Regions from separate parts of the Paenibacillus sp. N22P23 genome, predicted to be linked through region 2. Evidence: riboswitches for the same ligand, from Rfam matches in the RefSeq annotation. Region 2 holds a riboswitch; the other holds the start of a gene.
What was found. Region 2 has a riboswitch for ZMP and ZTP ahead of AC506A_RS24605 (DJ-1/PfpI family protein). Riboswitches for the same ligand answer to the same signal wherever they lie in the genome.
Positions count from the first base shown of each region.

Region 1: another riboswitch for ZMP and ZTP. It lies ahead of AC506A_RS30010 (IMP cyclohydrolase); the one in region 2 lies ahead of AC506A_RS24605 (DJ-1/PfpI family protein).

Region 1 covers NZ_JBXENT010000016.1:53,461-61,311, forward strand. The annotation lists gene AC506A_RS29980 (SMP-30/gluconolactonase/LRE family protein) at 1-738, opposite strand, end outside; gene AC506A_RS29985 (SDR family NAD(P)-dependent oxidoreductase) at 754-1,521, opposite strand; gene AC506A_RS29990 (mandelate racemase/muconate lactonizing enzyme family protein) at 1,612-2,760, opposite strand; gene AC506A_RS29995 (GntR family transcriptional regulator) at 2,850-3,491, opposite strand; gene AC506A_RS30000 (GntR family transcriptional regulator) at 3,579-4,370, shown strand; gene AC506A_RS30005 (xanthine phosphoribosyltransferase) at 4,907-5,476, opposite strand; gene AC506A_RS30010 (IMP cyclohydrolase) at 5,550-6,272, opposite strand; ZMP/ZTP riboswitch at 6,330-6,406, opposite strand; gene AC506A_RS30015 (alpha-L-rhamnosidase-related protein) at 6,472-7,851, opposite strand, start outside.
Region 2 covers NZ_JBXENT010000008.1:98,806-106,656, reverse strand. The annotation lists gene AC506A_RS24635 (CPBP family intramembrane glutamic endopeptidase) at 36-842, opposite strand; gene AC506A_RS24630 (VOC family protein) at 1,072-1,878, shown strand; gene AC506A_RS24625 (helix-turn-helix domain-containing protein) at 1,903-2,721, shown strand; gene AC506A_RS24620 (LysR family transcriptional regulator) at 2,783-3,670, opposite strand; gene AC506A_RS24615 (branched-chain amino acid aminotransferase) at 3,809-4,885, shown strand; gene AC506A_RS24610 (DUF2306 domain-containing protein) at 5,065-5,715, shown strand; ZMP/ZTP riboswitch at 5,744-5,823, shown strand; gene AC506A_RS24605 (DJ-1/PfpI family protein) at 5,872-6,471, shown strand; gene AC506A_RS24600 (SDR family NAD(P)-dependent oxidoreductase) at 6,766-7,530, shown strand; gene AC506A_RS24595 (TetR/AcrR family transcriptional regulator) at 7,623-7,851, shown strand, end outside.

The sequences.
Region 1 (7,851 bases), on a different contig from region 2:
GATTGATTCCAGCTTTTGACCGGTCAGCGGATTCCATCTGGACACTTGCCAGCCATCCCAATGCGCGATCCACAGCATGCCTTCGCTATCGATCGTCATTCCATCCGGGAACCCTTCTTCCGGCTGAAAATCAATCACCAGGCGCGGATTACTAATCATCCCAGTCTTCACATCATAGTCGAACCCTGTCACCGTCTGCTTCATGGAATCAATATAGTACATCTGCTTCTCATCAAGACTCCAAGCGATGCCGTTGGACACGCCTACGTCATCCACCATTTTGCGGCAGCTTAGGTCGTTATCCAACACATAGAAGGACCCCTTAACTTCTACTTCGGCGTCCTGCATCGTCCCAGCCCAATAACGGCCGGCAGAATCACATTTTCCGTCGTTGAATCGGTTCTCAGGCAAATGCGACTCCGGGTCGGCAATAGGCGTGAGTTCGCCGGTCCCGCAGTGGTAACGCTCGAATCCATCCCGCGTCGTCAAAATGACGGCATCGCCATCCGAAGCATCACATACGACAGCACCGACAGGCTTGCCAATCGTGAACTTCTCGTTGAGCCCTGTAGCCGGATCGAACCGACTGAATGAGCCGCCTGTTATATCCACCCAATAAAGTTTCCCTTGTTCCGCATTCCAGCTTGGTCCTTCGGCGAGTATCGCTTTGGCGTCCAGTACCAGCTCTGCCTTTCGCGAATGAAGCTGCTCTCGCAGCTGTGCATTAGATTGCTGCATCAACCGTTCGTCCTCCTACAAATCAATAGTCATCCCGCCATCCGCCACTAACACGGCCCCCGTCATAAACGAGTTATCCGCACTTGCCGCGAACATGACGACCGTTGCAATCTCATCTGCTGTGCCAACACGGCCCATCGGCTGCGCTTCGTTCCACTGCTTCATCGTTTCCTCGCGCGGCGTGTCGAGGTTCTTAATGCTGCTCTCCAGCATTGGCGTATGTACAGCTCCGGGCAGAACTGTGTTTACCCGAATATTCTGCTTAGCAAAATCAAGCGCAATCGCACGCGTCAGCGAAACGATGCCACCTTTGGAAGCCGCATAAGCAGAATAACCATCCAGCGTAGCAAGTGCGTGTACGGAGCTGACGTTTACGATGGCACCGCCGCCATTACTGACCATAGCAGGAAGCACCTCGCGGCAGAATAAAAAGACCGATGTCAAATTATTCGTGATGACCTCGTTCCACCCCTGCAAGCTCATCTCCGTGATGCGAATTTGCGGGCATACCGCGGCATTGTTCACCATAACATCGATTCGGCCATACTTGGAGAGCGTATCCTCTACAACCCGCTTCACATCCGCCTCCGATGATACATCTGCCTGCATCGCGGTGGCAATCCATCCCGCTTCAGTAATCTCATCTGCAACCGCCTCGCCTTTCGAAGCGGTGCGATTTACCACGACAACCGCTGCACCTTCCCTTGCAAAACGGTGACAGACAGCCCTGCCAATCCCGCTTCCCCCACCTGTCACGATAACCACTTTCCCGTTCCAGCTCATCGGTCGCCCACCTTCACACTATCGCTATGATCGAAAGAGACGTCCTTCGTACGGACGCCTCTCCTCGCCTTGCTTTGCTTTGTGCTGCTGCTACTTGACGGTTTCGCGCTTCTCCCAACCTTGTTTGAAGAGCGGCAGCCAATTGCCAACCTGATACGGATGCTTATCGATTTCTTCAAGATTCAGCTCTACACCAAGGCCCGGACCCTCCGGAGGCAATAAGTATCCATTCTGAACTTTCAAAGGCGGAAGCAGTACTTGCTCTTCCCACGGCTCATTGAATTCATCGAAAATTTCATGGATCAAGAAATTCGGCGTCGCCATGTTCAAGTGGCTGCATACGACCGAGCATACCGGACCTTGCGCGCTGTGCGGAGCCGTCACACCGTTATGGGCATGCACCATGCCGCAAATTTGCTTCGATGCCGAGATACCGAGATACTGCGGTTCCAGCTGAATAATATGCACCGCATCATGGCGGAGAAGCTCGGCGAATTGTTCGCGCGAGTAGTAGTCCTCCCCGCAGGCAACCGGCACCGGACTGCGGCGCGCCACTTCGACCATGCTGGAGATCAGCTGCGGTGGAACAGGCGCTTCGAACCAGGTCGGCTCATATTTCAGCATCGCGTCCGCAAATTGCAGGGCCGTACTTACGCTGAAGCGGTTATGTCCTTCAATGAGAATATCGACATCTTTGCCGACCGCTTCCCGAACAGCCGCAATATTCTCAATCGCAGCGGAGAAATCCTGCCTGCTGACTGTCCGCCAAGCTGCGCCAAACGGATCGAACTTCAAAGCAGTGTAACCTTTATCGACTACAATCTTCGCTTTCTCGAAGAAATTCTCCGGCGTATTCGGTCCGCGGTACCAGCCGTTTGCGTAGCAGCGCAGCTTATCGTGGCAGCTGCCGCCAAGCAGTTTATAGAGCGGCTGATTCGTTACCTTGCCCATGATGTCCCAGCAAGCGGTTTCAATTGCGGCCAAAGCAGACCCTTGAATCTGTCCGCCGTCAGAATAGACGTCGCGGAACAGCTTCAGGCTGATCGTTTCCACATCGAACGGATCGCGTCCAATGACGAGATGCTTCAGCTCATGAATGGCAGCTTCTACGGTTTTGGCAAAACCGTTCAGCGTCCCTTCGCCTAACCCCGTGACGCCCTCATCTGTGTCCACTAATACGAAGAGCCAGTTCTTCCACGGGTTTCCGAGAATATAAGTGCGGATATTCGTTATTTTCATTGCCGCTATGCCTCCCAATTCGTTGTCCTTGATTGAGCCCAGCGTAGCATAGCGGTTTGGGGAGCGACAAGATGTCTAACTTGTATACATCAAAGCATAATCTTCTTCACATATTCGATATGCCGCTGCGATAGCTGGACGGTCAGCTCAGGATCAGTAGCTGCCAGTGCATGGCGAATTTGCCAATGCTCTTCTATACTGCCTGCGAGCCGCTTCTTATTGCGATTAAAGGTCGTCCGCACGACAAGCAGGAACTTATCCTGGATGCGCGACATCACTTCTGTATACTCCTCATTATCGAGCCCTGCGATAATCAGCGCATGGAATTGCCGATCAAGCTCCACGTACCGGATAATGTCCTCCTCTGCAATCGCTTCTGCCTGCTGCGCCAAATTCGCATCTAAACCCACGAAGAATGCCGTATCCATCATCCCCGTCAGTCGCCGAACCGCATAAGTTTCCAGCGACAGCCGCAGCTCATAGATCTCCAGAATCTTCTTAAGTGAAACCTCTTGCACGATGACCCCCTGCTTCGGGGACAGCTTTACGAGCCCCATCATCTCCAGCCGGTCTAGCGCGGAGCGAATCGGTGTTTTGCTCATGCCGAGCAGCTCACTAAGCATCTTCTCGGACAAAAACATGCCGCCCGGCCATTCCCCTTCAACAATCCGTTTCTTAATCGCTTCGAAAGCCTGATCACGAAGCGTCATCGCGGTCTGCTGCTTCTCCAACGGCCGTCCCTCCTTCGCTTCCTCTCTCTTATGTTATACTACTTTTTAATAGCTTTCGGTTGTACGAATTATAGGAGGGACCTCAGCATGCCACGCCAATCGCTGCGCAATGAAGCCTATCACATCATCTACGAACAAATTATAGGCGGTGAGCTTGCCAAAGGAACCGTCACCTCCGAGGTACAGCTCAGCCGTCAGCTCGATATGAGCCGCACGCCGGTCCGCGCCGCACTGCAGCAGCTCGAGAACGAAGGCTTCCTGCGGATCATTCCCAAACACGGCGTGCTGGTACTCGATTCATCCGCCCAGCGAGTCGGCGATCTTCTTGAACTGCTAACTGCGCTGCTGCTGTATGCCGTGACGACAGTTCGCCTCCGTGACGGAAATGCACTGGACGAATTGTCCCGGCAACTGATTGGCGAGCTGGAATCACTGCTAGCTGCTGACGATGAGCCCGCTCCTGGAACTGGCGGCATACCCGCTCCTCGCACTAACGGCATGCCCGCTTCTGGCGCTGGCGGCGTGCCCTCTCCTAGCGCTGGCGGCGTGCCTTCTCCTGGCGGCGGCGATCAGCCCTCTCCTGGCACTGACGGCGTGCCCTCTCCTAGCGCTGGCGGCGAGCTCGCGTTATGCCAGTTCGAATATGATTTCGTGAGCCGTGTCATCGCGCTAAGCCACAATCAGGAGATGCAGCAAACGTTAGCAAACAGCGCATCCCGATTATTATGGACCGGCAACAAGAAACGGTGGATCGCCCCCTACCGCCTTGAAATGGGGGAAACACTTCATTCATTACTGCGCCGATTGACCGCTGATACGGACAGCTTCATCGAAGCATTGAACCGCTATTTGCACATGCTGAAGAAGACCTGGATCTAGTCAATAGAATAACCTAGAGGTACGCTTCCACCAATCGCTCCCCATCAGTGAGTTTCACTCTAACGAATCCCAGAGGTCTTATTTCGACATATTAACTGGGTTTGAATTTCTAACGAATCCTACAGGCGGCACTATTTCATGTGCAGATGCCGATTTTGACTCCATTTCCCCATAATAAGGCCTGCACGATTCGTTAGATTTGATTATCGGCTAATTTCATGCAAATAAGGCCCGTACGATTCGTTAGCACTTAACCACAGTAACAAACTTCCTCTACCTGTCTCGAACATAGCATACCTCTGATCCCAACCCATACAAAAATGGCTGCACCGGTCCCATCCCCTGGTACAGCCATTCCCCATATCTCATGTTACTCTTCACTCATCACTCATCATTCGCAACTCACTTCGCAGTCAGCGTACCCAGCAAAGCCTCCCTTTGGGATAGACACGCGGAGTCCGATATTTCTATCATCATGATCATTCGCCGCACAAGAAATCTTGCCAAATTCCTAATTGTTCACGGCTTACCTGCCATTAAACGAACTCCACCTTGCCGCCTTCCAGCGAAGCAATACGAGCGAGCGACTCCACGCGGAATCCCTGATCCGTAAGCTTACCTCTGCCGGATTGGAACGACTTTTCAATGACGATGCCCATTCCAGCCACCTCGGCCCCGGCTTGCTGAACAATGCGAGCCATCCCAAGTGCAGCCTCTCCATGTGCAAGGAAATCATCAATAATCAGCACGCGATCAGCCGGTGCGAGGAATTTTCGAGATACCGTGACCTCGCTCTCCTCCTGCTTCGTGAACGAGTAGACCTTCTCCGTGTACAGATCATCGCGAAGGGTCAGCGATTTACGTTTACGCGCGAACACCATCGGCACGCCAAGCTGTAGCGCCGTTAATACGGCCGGTGCAATGCCTGAAGACTCGATCGTCATGATCTTCGTCACAGCACTCTCGCGAAACAGCTGCGCGAATGTTTTTCCGATCTCCAGCATCAACTCCGCATCTACTTGGTGGTTCAGAAACGTATCTACCTTTAGCACGCCGCCATCCAGCACGATGCCTTCTTCTCTAATTTTTTGCCTCAGAAGTTCCACTGTACGCACACTCCTTGTTCCCTTTTCACCATAATGCTCCAGTATTCCCCGATTATCCGGCCTAATCCTATCCTTATCTGTTACTCACATGGCACACGTGCTTATTCCGAAAAGCAAAATCAATCGTTTGATCCTCCACACTAATCGATTTAACCAGCAGCGATATTCGATTATCCGGATTGATTCCCTTCCAATAGAAATCGGCGGTTTCTTCAATCGAATCGAATAACGGCACTTCGAACGGATCACCTTTAAACGGCTTCAAAACGCCGTCCCGCTCTGACTCATAGGTATGTATGCAGTGTCCTGTCCCCTGCTTAAATCGGCTGAAGTGATAGCGACTACGCAAGCAAACGGAAGGATCATTGTCATAGGTTTTGAGAATCGACAATTCATACTGCTGCACATCCGCATAGATGACAGCAGAAATTCTCGGTGTATAATGCGGCGAATCCGGCTCGAATTCTCGGTTCATAAGCGCTTGTTCAAAGGTCTGCCTGCGCTGTAGACCTTCGTAGATCGTGTCCGTCTGGTCACCGTTAGAGACAATGTGTGTATCCTCCCAGTGGCGGATCGGATAATAAATAATAAGTGAAGGGTCTTCCATCAACGCCGGATCGAATGCTTTGTTTCTCACATGCATGCCATCTTGCTCGAAAATCCGATTGCGGCTGTTCACACTACGACCCATAATCCAATACACCTGCATGTAATGCGACCCGGAAGGCGTCATGCCCGCAATCAAGGTTCTCCCCGGATAAGGCTTCTCAAACAGCTCCTGTTGATAGGATTTCACTCACATCCGCTCCTCTCCTAATACAAAAAGAGGCAAGGAGAACTCGGAAGCTCCCCTTACCTCTGCCCAGGCGTACGGCTCGTATCCATATGCTCCCTCATGGTTCCCCATGTACGCCAGTTACATATAGACTTTAAATTACTCTCACAATACCTAAATGAGTCCAATAAATCAACAATTATTCTTCTCACTTATCCATTTAGACGACCTTATTCTCGCTCAATTCCACAACCTGCACGCCAGGAGGCACAATGACGCTCGTGCACACCTTGCCATCATCGTCCACATACCATTTCACCTGGAGATCGCCATGCGGCGTGTTGACCGTACCGCTGCAGGCACGAATACCGCCAACCGGTTTCGGCGAGACCATGACTGTTTTGTAACCTGGTTCAAGCGATTGAACGCCAAGAACAACTTCTCCGATCCATTTCACAGGCGTGCTCGACCAGGCATGACATAGGCTCATCCGATACGAACCGTACGCTGTATAGGTCGTAAGGGCATCGTGATAATCACACCCGCCATTTCCTTCCCCATGTGAATAGGCTTCCCAGAAGGTCGTCGCCCCGTGATCGAGCATTCCACCCCATACAATCGAAATCACCTCATATGCACGGTCATGTTTCCCATACCGAGAATAACATTCCGCCAGCTGAAACGCCGACAACGGTGTGATCGGATCCATCAATTCATATTCATCCAAGAAGGCTTCGGCTGCTTCAGCACTTACATAACCACTCGCAATGCCCAGTACTTTGACCGCCAGCGCATAGGAGTCTTTCATATAATCCTCGGAAGAAAGTGCCCGCATCGGCCAGTCCAGCAGCGGCTCCAGCTCAAGCTCCGGCAATTCGGCTGCCAGTTTCAACAAGTCGGCATGCGTTAATGCATAAATAGCCTGTAGCGCAATGACCTTCTCTTCGTTCGTCAGCGGTACCCATTCAATCAGAATGCCGTCTTGGATGAGAAGCCCTTCGCCCGGTCTTGTGTTCTGCCGCACCCAATTGATATGACGCTGCATCGGCTCCTTCATTTCCAGTACGAAAGCCTTATCTCCCGTTTGAAAATAATACTCGGTGACCGTCTTCATCCACCATAGCGTATATTCACAAATACTGTTCATCCAATGCCCGCTAGGCGTACCTTCGCCCAGCTCACGGACTGCGCGGCGAATAACCCTCGTATCGTCCCATAAGAAATAACATGATTTTGCCGCCAGGTAGAAATCAAAGGTCCAATTCAGCCGATCACGCTTAATCCCGTCCCACAAGCCGATCTGATGACAAATCCGGCTCGTATGGGCGGAAACCTCAAAGATTTGATTCAGCTCAGCATTATCGCTTTGCAGTTTCCCAGCCTGACGCAGCGCCACATGCACCGTTTGGAACGTCAGCTCAAGTAGAAAAGACTGCTCCACCTCACCAAGCACATAGAACTGAATATACCTGCAGCCCTGCGGTAGTGTAAAGACCTTCTCCCCCGGAGGAACAACGAGCCATTCCGTGATACATCCATCGTAATGCGCAAGCTCCATGAGCGATTCTGCACCATTCCATAGCAGCTTAACCGGCTCGTC
Region 2 (7,851 bases):
AAAAGCGTCACTCATGCGAGTGACGCTTTTTTTTGCTACACGGTACTTGAGCGCTTAGCGCTGTATTTCAAGACGCTCACTGCCATAAACACTGCCGCAACAGCGATAATGACGATAAGCCAGCCATCGTGAAGCTTGTCGAACCACTCGAATGCGGTCGATTTGACAAAAGCAAAGAACAGGACATTAAAGGAGCACCCGATGAGGATGACGGGCCAAATGGAACGCAAACGGATATACATGTAGCCATACAGAAAACCAAGTGGGATGCCAAGCAGCTGCATGGCGATTCCGCCCGGCTGTAGGGCAGCGATAATGAAGGAAACAAGGAGCACGGCCCAGAAGACGGCGACATTTCGGCGTGCTTCATTAAAGAGGATGCCCATGAACAAAATGATCTCAAGCGTGGTGTTGATGACGGCAGAGACGATGAGGTAACCGGTTGGAACGTCGGCATATTGATCCGTGAAGCTCGCCAGTTCGCTTACCCCTTGATGGAGAAGGAGCTTGAGGGCAGCGGTGAAGAAGAAAGCAAACCCGATGCCGACGGTGACCATATGTACAGCCTTCAGGGTTGAAATAGGCAGGTACTCCTGCATCCGTATGAAGCCGGGCGGCGATTGCGATACCATCAGCTTGTATTTCACCTTATAGGCTAGATAGCACAGCACGACGGACAGAGCCAGCACGATAAAAGCCTGCGCAGGCAATTGTTCGCCTTCCCCGAATGTTCCCCACCCGACCAGCGGGTTTACAGCGACATTATAGACCACAATCGCGGCTATGATCATAGCCAAATACAGCACTACATTTGCCAGCATGCCCAGGTATCGTCTCATCATTTCGGTTCGCCCCTTTAGCTGGATCCATACATCGGAGTTTCAAGACAACATATTCGAGGAATGGAGTGTGTATGCCAACAATAAACCGAGAGCATCTGCCTGGCAGCGCTCCCGGTCTATTTGCGTATTATTCTGCTATGGAGGTCCAGATTGCTATTGACCTTAAAGTAACTTCAAGGTGTATGATCGTCTTAGCAAAAATATCCCAAAAGTGGAGGTAGTAAACGACATGGAGACACCTTACTTTAAGTTTGACGGCGGCTTTATTATGGTGCCTTGGGGGCAGTTCGACGAAGCCGTGGAATGGTATCGGGAGAAGATGGGATGGCGGTTGAAAGGAACAGGCGACGGGCCGGTCGGCCGAAAAGCGTTCTTCAAATTGCCCGGCGTTGGACAAGCAAACTTGAAGTCGTTCGAGAGTGAGCTGGATCACTTCACATTAAGCGATTATGAAGAAGGGCACTGCCGATTCTGTTTCAGTACGGCTAATTTGAAGCAGACGCTGGATTATTTCAAATCCCAGGACGTCACTTGTGCTGATCCGTTTGAGATGCCCGATGGCAGATGGGCGGCTGATATTCTCGCATTCGGCAATGTTCGTCTGACGCTAATCGAAGATCGCAAGCTGGAAGGGAAATTCCCTGACTCGCGCATCGTGCAATATGCACCTAAGCCGCTATGGCTTGGTGTAACGGATCTGGAAGCCTCGATCTCTTGGTATGAGCAGGTTTTCGGCTGGGAGCGGTCGAAGAAGAGCTACCAGGATCAAGGGTTTGCCCTCATGCGCGATAAGAAAGACAAATGGGACTTTGTTTGGTTGGAGCAGCTCACAGGGGAGAAGTCTCAGCGTGCGGGTAAGGCCAATCCCGGCGCACGACTCTATTTTCATATTAAGCAGCAAGAGGATCTGTATAAAACGAATGTTTGGCTGAAGGAGCAAGGAATCGAAGCCTCGGATATTATCGGGGAACGCTGGAAAGGATTCCATTTCTACGATCCGGATGGCAATCGCTTGAACGTCTGGAGCTACTATTAATAAGGCTGCATGGAGGGGATCTGTTTGAGAACGGGCATGCCGATCCAAAGCTTCGCCGAGCGAACGGGTCTACCTGCCAGTACGCTTCGTTATTATGAGAAAGAAGGGCTGCTCCAGCCGAGCTATCGAGCGGATAACGGCTATCGGTTCTATCAGGAGGAACAAATTCCGAGTGCGTTGAAAATTCATACGCTTCGACAAGCAGATATAGGTTTGGCCGAGATTCGACAATATCTTGCCGCGGACACAGAGGGACAGACAGGGTGGCTGCGCAAATGGCGTCAAGATGTAGACTCCAAGCTGCTCGCTCTGAACGTAGCGAAGCAATACTTGGATGGCATCGATGACGCGGTTGATGAGCATGTTCGGCTGGTGAGGTGGTCGCATGCAACAAGAATGCTGTGGTTCCGACATCGCGTGAAACGTCAGCTTCAGCCCTATGCACAGGCTATGGATCAGAGTGCGGCCTATTTAAAGAAGCAGGGGATTCTGGTATCGCAAGAGGCCTATGTGCGGCAGGAACAAATCATCGGCGATGAAATGATCGGTCTGATCGGGTTCCGTTTGCCTGCAAAGACGATCGTGCCGGATAGCTGGAAGCATGAGACGCGCTTTGAAATCGAACTAGAGCAAATACAACCAACCTTGTTTGTGACGCTGGATTGTTTATCGAATGATCCCTATGCCTGCTTTAGCTTAATGCTCGTTCTGCAATCGTTCGGCTTCGAGTCGGATGGACCTAATCTGGAGCGTCATCAGCTCCACGAGCGCCAGCGTTATCAGTGGATGATTCCGGTCATCCATAGTAGTGGAGCAGACTGCCGTGACGAGGAGTTTGAATAAATATTTAAGGCCGGTATACTCCTTCGAAGGAGCGATACCGGCCTTAATTAGGTTTGCTTGATTATTGAAAGCATTCAATAAAATGCTGAGCGCGCTTAGACAGCAGCTGATCCTTCAGCCACAGAATGCCGACCTCGGATTGGAAATCGGCATCGCGGATGCCAAGCGTGATGACGTCCCCGGAGGGGAACGATGAAATGACCGATTTCGGAAACACGGTCGCGCCGATTCCTGCAGCAATTAGGGACATAATAATAGCGACGCTGGAGCATTCGCAGATGATGTTGGGCTCGAAGCCGTGGCGCCTGAATTCGTTAACGACTTGTTCGTGCATTTTGATCGTTTTATCCGTCTTTAACGTTAGCAGTGGATATTGGGCCAGCTCTTCCATGCTAATATCGTTCCCTCCGCCAGGGGAAGCCCACGCGGCAGGCATCAAGGCAACATAGGGATCGGAAGGAAGCGGGAGCATGGCCAGCTTATTCGGAAGCAGGTGAGCTTCGAATGGCAATCTGGATATGACAAGTTCAATGGAGCGCCTCTCCAGCATTTCCCCCAGCAGATAATGATCGCCTTCGGCAATCTTAAACGTTACCTGGGGGTATTTCTCTCGTAATTGCTGAATGGGTCCAGGGAGAATCGAAACGCAGGAAACAACAGCGCCTAGAGAAAGCGTACCGCGTACACCCAGCTCGAGCTCCTTGACCTCTTTCATCGTCTCATCCAATTGCAGCAGCAACGATTCCGCCCGATCCTTAAGCAGCCGCCCTGCAGCGGTCAGCGTCAGCTGGGTTCGGCTACGTTCAAACAGTTGGGCGCCAAGCTCTTCTTCCATGAGCATGAGCTGACGGCTAAGGGGCGGTTGTTCCATATGCAGCAGCTTCGCTGCTCGTGTAATCTGCTTCTCCTGCGCAATCGCCAAGAAGTATTTTAACTGTCGAAAGTCCATGTAAGCATCCCCAATTTCAATTCCACCTTACATACTTTAAAGGTATGGATGATGAACAGAATAGATATTTTATATATACCTCAACGAATGGTAGTATGCAATCACCAATTATGAAAGTAAGGGAGTATTGATAAAACCATGACAACAGCCAATAACGCCATTTCGATTGAACGCAGTCAGAACAAGAAGACCAAGCCAGCGCAGGATCAGCTTGGTTTCGGCATCTATTTTACCGATCACATGTTTGTAATGGATTATAGTGTCGAGCAAGAGTGGCATAACCCGCGTATCACCCCTTACCAGCCGATCGTACTCGATCCGGCAGCAAAAGTGTTCCATTATGGACAAACCATCTTCGAAGGGTTGAAAGCCTACAAGACCGAAGACGGCGGCATTCAGTTGTTCCGTCCTTACGACAACTTCGCCCGTATGAACCGTTCCAATGATCGCATGAGCGTGCCTGCTATAGATGCAGATACGGCTATTGCGGCGCTGGAGCAATTAATTGCAGTCGATCAAGACTGGATTCCGGATCTTCCGGGCACGTCGCTCTATATTCGCCCCTACGTCATTGCTACGCAAGCGACGCTTGGCGTGTCTCCATCCGAGAATTACCAATTCATCATTATCATGTCGCCTGTTGGTGCCTACTATCCGGAGGGAATCAACCCAGTCAAAATCCACGTGGAATCCGAATATGTTCGCGCAGTTGTTGGCGGCGTAGGCGAAGCGAAGACAGCGGGCAACTATGCGGCAGCTCTGAAATCGCAGCAAGCTGCTAAGGAGCAAGGTTACACCCAGGTTCTGTGGCTCGACGGCAAACAGCACAAATATATAGAAGAAGTCGGCAGTATGAATGTGTTTTTCAAAATCAACGGAACGGTTGTTACGCCTGCACTAAACGGCAGTATTCTGGCTGGCATCACGCGTAACTCGGTCATTCAGCTTCTACAGCATTGGGACATTCCGGTTGAAGAGAGAGCACTCTCCGTTGAGGAGTTGTATGAGGCCGGTCGTAACGGTACGCTGGAAGAAGCTTTCGGAACCGGAACAGCTGCTGTCATTTCGCCGATTGGGGAGATGAACTGGAACGGAGAGAAGCTCGTGATTAGCGATGGCGTAACAGGGCAGCTCTCGAAATCCATCTATGAAACGCTGACGGGCATCCAAACCGGAGCTGTTGCAGATCCTTTCGGCTGGGTGAAGAAGATATAAGTTGTCCGCGAAAAAAATTGTGGTGAGTCTGTGCGCAGGTTATCATTGTACTGTGTGCAGCCTCGCCATATTTTTTTACAGCGATAAACTCGATGTGGAAGGACGTTTGCAGGATACGGTGATCTATGCGAAGGTACGCGGCGTGGAGTTTTAATTATAAAGCGAGGTACAACATAGCGATGCAGAAATCAAATATACTCTATCGGTGCATGCTGACGATTGCGATTAGCTTTATCGTTTATGTCATTAGCATCAATTTCTTTATAGATCCTCAGGCGGAGCGTTTTTTGAGTCATAAAATCAACCTGAAGCATCCGCTAAATAAGCCGGTTTGGCTCAATATCATGTATGTTCATGTGGTGTGCGCGTGCATCGCGATGGTGGCGGGAGCGGTTAATTTTGCAGCGAAGGTGCAGACCCAATACCGCAAGGCACACAGAATAATCGGCTATGTTTATTTTGGCGCGATCCTTGTCGTTGTGCTCACTTCCGGCTATATGGCGCCTTCTGCCACCGGTGGCAAGCTGAACAGCGTTCCATTTAACCTTGTGAGCATGCTATGGACGGCCATGACGGTGATCGCTATTGTGAAAATAAGAAGGAAACAGCGCATCGCCCATCGTAATTGGATGGTGAGAAGCTATGCATTCTGCTATACGAACCTGTGTATTCACGCGATTACTTATGTGGTTCACCAAGGATTCGGCGTGTCGTATACGCGGAGCTACACCATCGGCGTTTATGGGGCAATCCTGTTCCTGCTGCTCGCAGCCGAGTTCGTAATTCGAGTGGTTTATGGACAACGGATGAAACGAACGATTGATTTGTGAGAATATTCGGACTAAACTGAAGGTAGTATTGGGTGTGTGTGACTGGCGTAAACGTGGAGTACCACGAGGGAGCACATATTTCATATGCCGTACGCCTGGGCGAAGTGCTTGGTCTTTGGACTGAGCACTTTTTATTATTTCATGGGAGATGATGAGATGGAGCAGGTGCGGCGGGCAAGAAATGTAGCGATTTTGATCTTTGATCGCGTGGAAGTGTTGGATTTTGCAGGGCCATTCGAGGCTTTTCTATCCGGTAGTAACTTTGGTCAGGACTTCAATGTGTTCACCGTGGCGGAACACGATGGTCCGGTTCGTGCGTTAGGCAACCTGAGCATTAACCCGGCCTACAGCTTTCAGAATTGTCCGAAGCCGGACATTCTCGTCATTCCCGGAGGACCAGGCACCAGAACTGAAATGCACAATACGGTCATGACGGACTGGATCCATAAGACCGCGGGAGAAGCCGAGCTGCTGCTGTCGGTTTGTACAGGTGCACTGCTGGTAGTAAAGTCACAGCTGGCGGAAGGTTTGAAGCTTGCTACGAATCATCTCGCGATTCATGAGCTGCGAGCTATTGCTCCGAAATCCGCTGACATTGACGAGAATGCGCGTTATGTGGACAATGGGAACATTATTTTGTCAGCCGGCGTTTCTGCGGGAATCGATGCATCGTTATATGTGATCGGCAAGCTGCTGGGCGAGGAGCGGGCGAAGTTGGCTGCTAAGCTGATGGAATATGACAGGGTACGAGGTTAATGATCAACATCATCGGGTTACGTTCTTGAAGAAGTTGAGCTGGTCCACACGAGTGGGCTAGCTTTTAATTTATTCTTTACCGATCGTTCTCAATATGATATGATCAACTCGTAAGCAAGAAGGAAGCAAACATGTGGTATGGATGCATTCCTTTTTTAATCGAAATAGTAGAACGATCATTCTCGTATGAGGATGTGGATATGTAGTCAGGCGGGCAACTAATGATAGGATGTGCAGCAGCATTTTTTTTATTATTTCGGGAACGATCATTCTAATTTGAGGGAGCGATTTGAAATGGGTAAATTAGACGGTAAAGTAGCATTCATTACAGGTGGTAACAGTGGGATTGGCTTCGCAACTGCGAAATTGTTCGTGGCAGAAGGAGCTAAGGTTGTCATTACAGGTCGAAATCAAGCTACCTTGGACGCAGCAGTGGAGGAGCTTGGTACGGCGAATAGTTTCGGTATTCAAGCAGAAACAACCGATCCGCAGAACTTGGAGAAGGCAACAGCTGCAGCTGTTGAGAAATTTGGCCGACTAGACGTCGTATTCGCCAATGCCGGCATAGGCGGTCATACTCCGCTAGGCGGTACGGAGTTGTCCGCATTCCAGGAAGTCTTGAACGTGAATGTGACAGGCGTATTCTTCACCGTACAAGCTGCATTGCCTTACCTGAAGGAAGGCGCTTCGGTGATCCTGAATGGCTCGGTGCTTGCTAATGCAGGAAGCCCGGGATGGGCGGTTTATGCGGCGAGCAAAGCAGCTGTAACCAGCATGGCTAAAGTGTTTGTTTCCGAGCTGTCTCCACGGGGTATTCGCGTAAACACCGTCGTTCCCGGTGCTACCCGCACGCCGATTTGGGGTCAGCCTGAGGGACTTGCGCAAATGGAGACCAAACTCACACGATCGATTCCTCTAAACCGTTTAGGAGAGCCTGGAGAAATCGCCAACGTCGCTTTGTTCCTGGCTTCGGATGATGCATCATTCGTTCAAGGTGCCGAAATCAGTGTAGACGGAGGCGCGGGCTCATCGCCGTTCGGCGCGCCGTTGTATCGTTAAGCGTAAGAAGGTCATCCAAGATCGACAACCCGCCGCCGATTCTTTACCGAATGTTCTCAATATGGTAAAATCGACTGGAAAGGGGTATGCTTATGGCTAGAGCGAAAGAATTCGAAGAAGACGTCGTACTGCTGAAGGCAATGAAGCTGTTCTGGGAGCAGGGCTACGAGAAAACGTCAATTAATGATCTTGTCGAGCGTATGGGCATTCACCGCAGGAGCTTGTATGATACGTTCGGTGATAAACATATGTTATATCTAAGGGCCTTTGATCGGTACAAAACGCTGACCAACAATCGGCTTGGTTCGCTCATTCCGAACT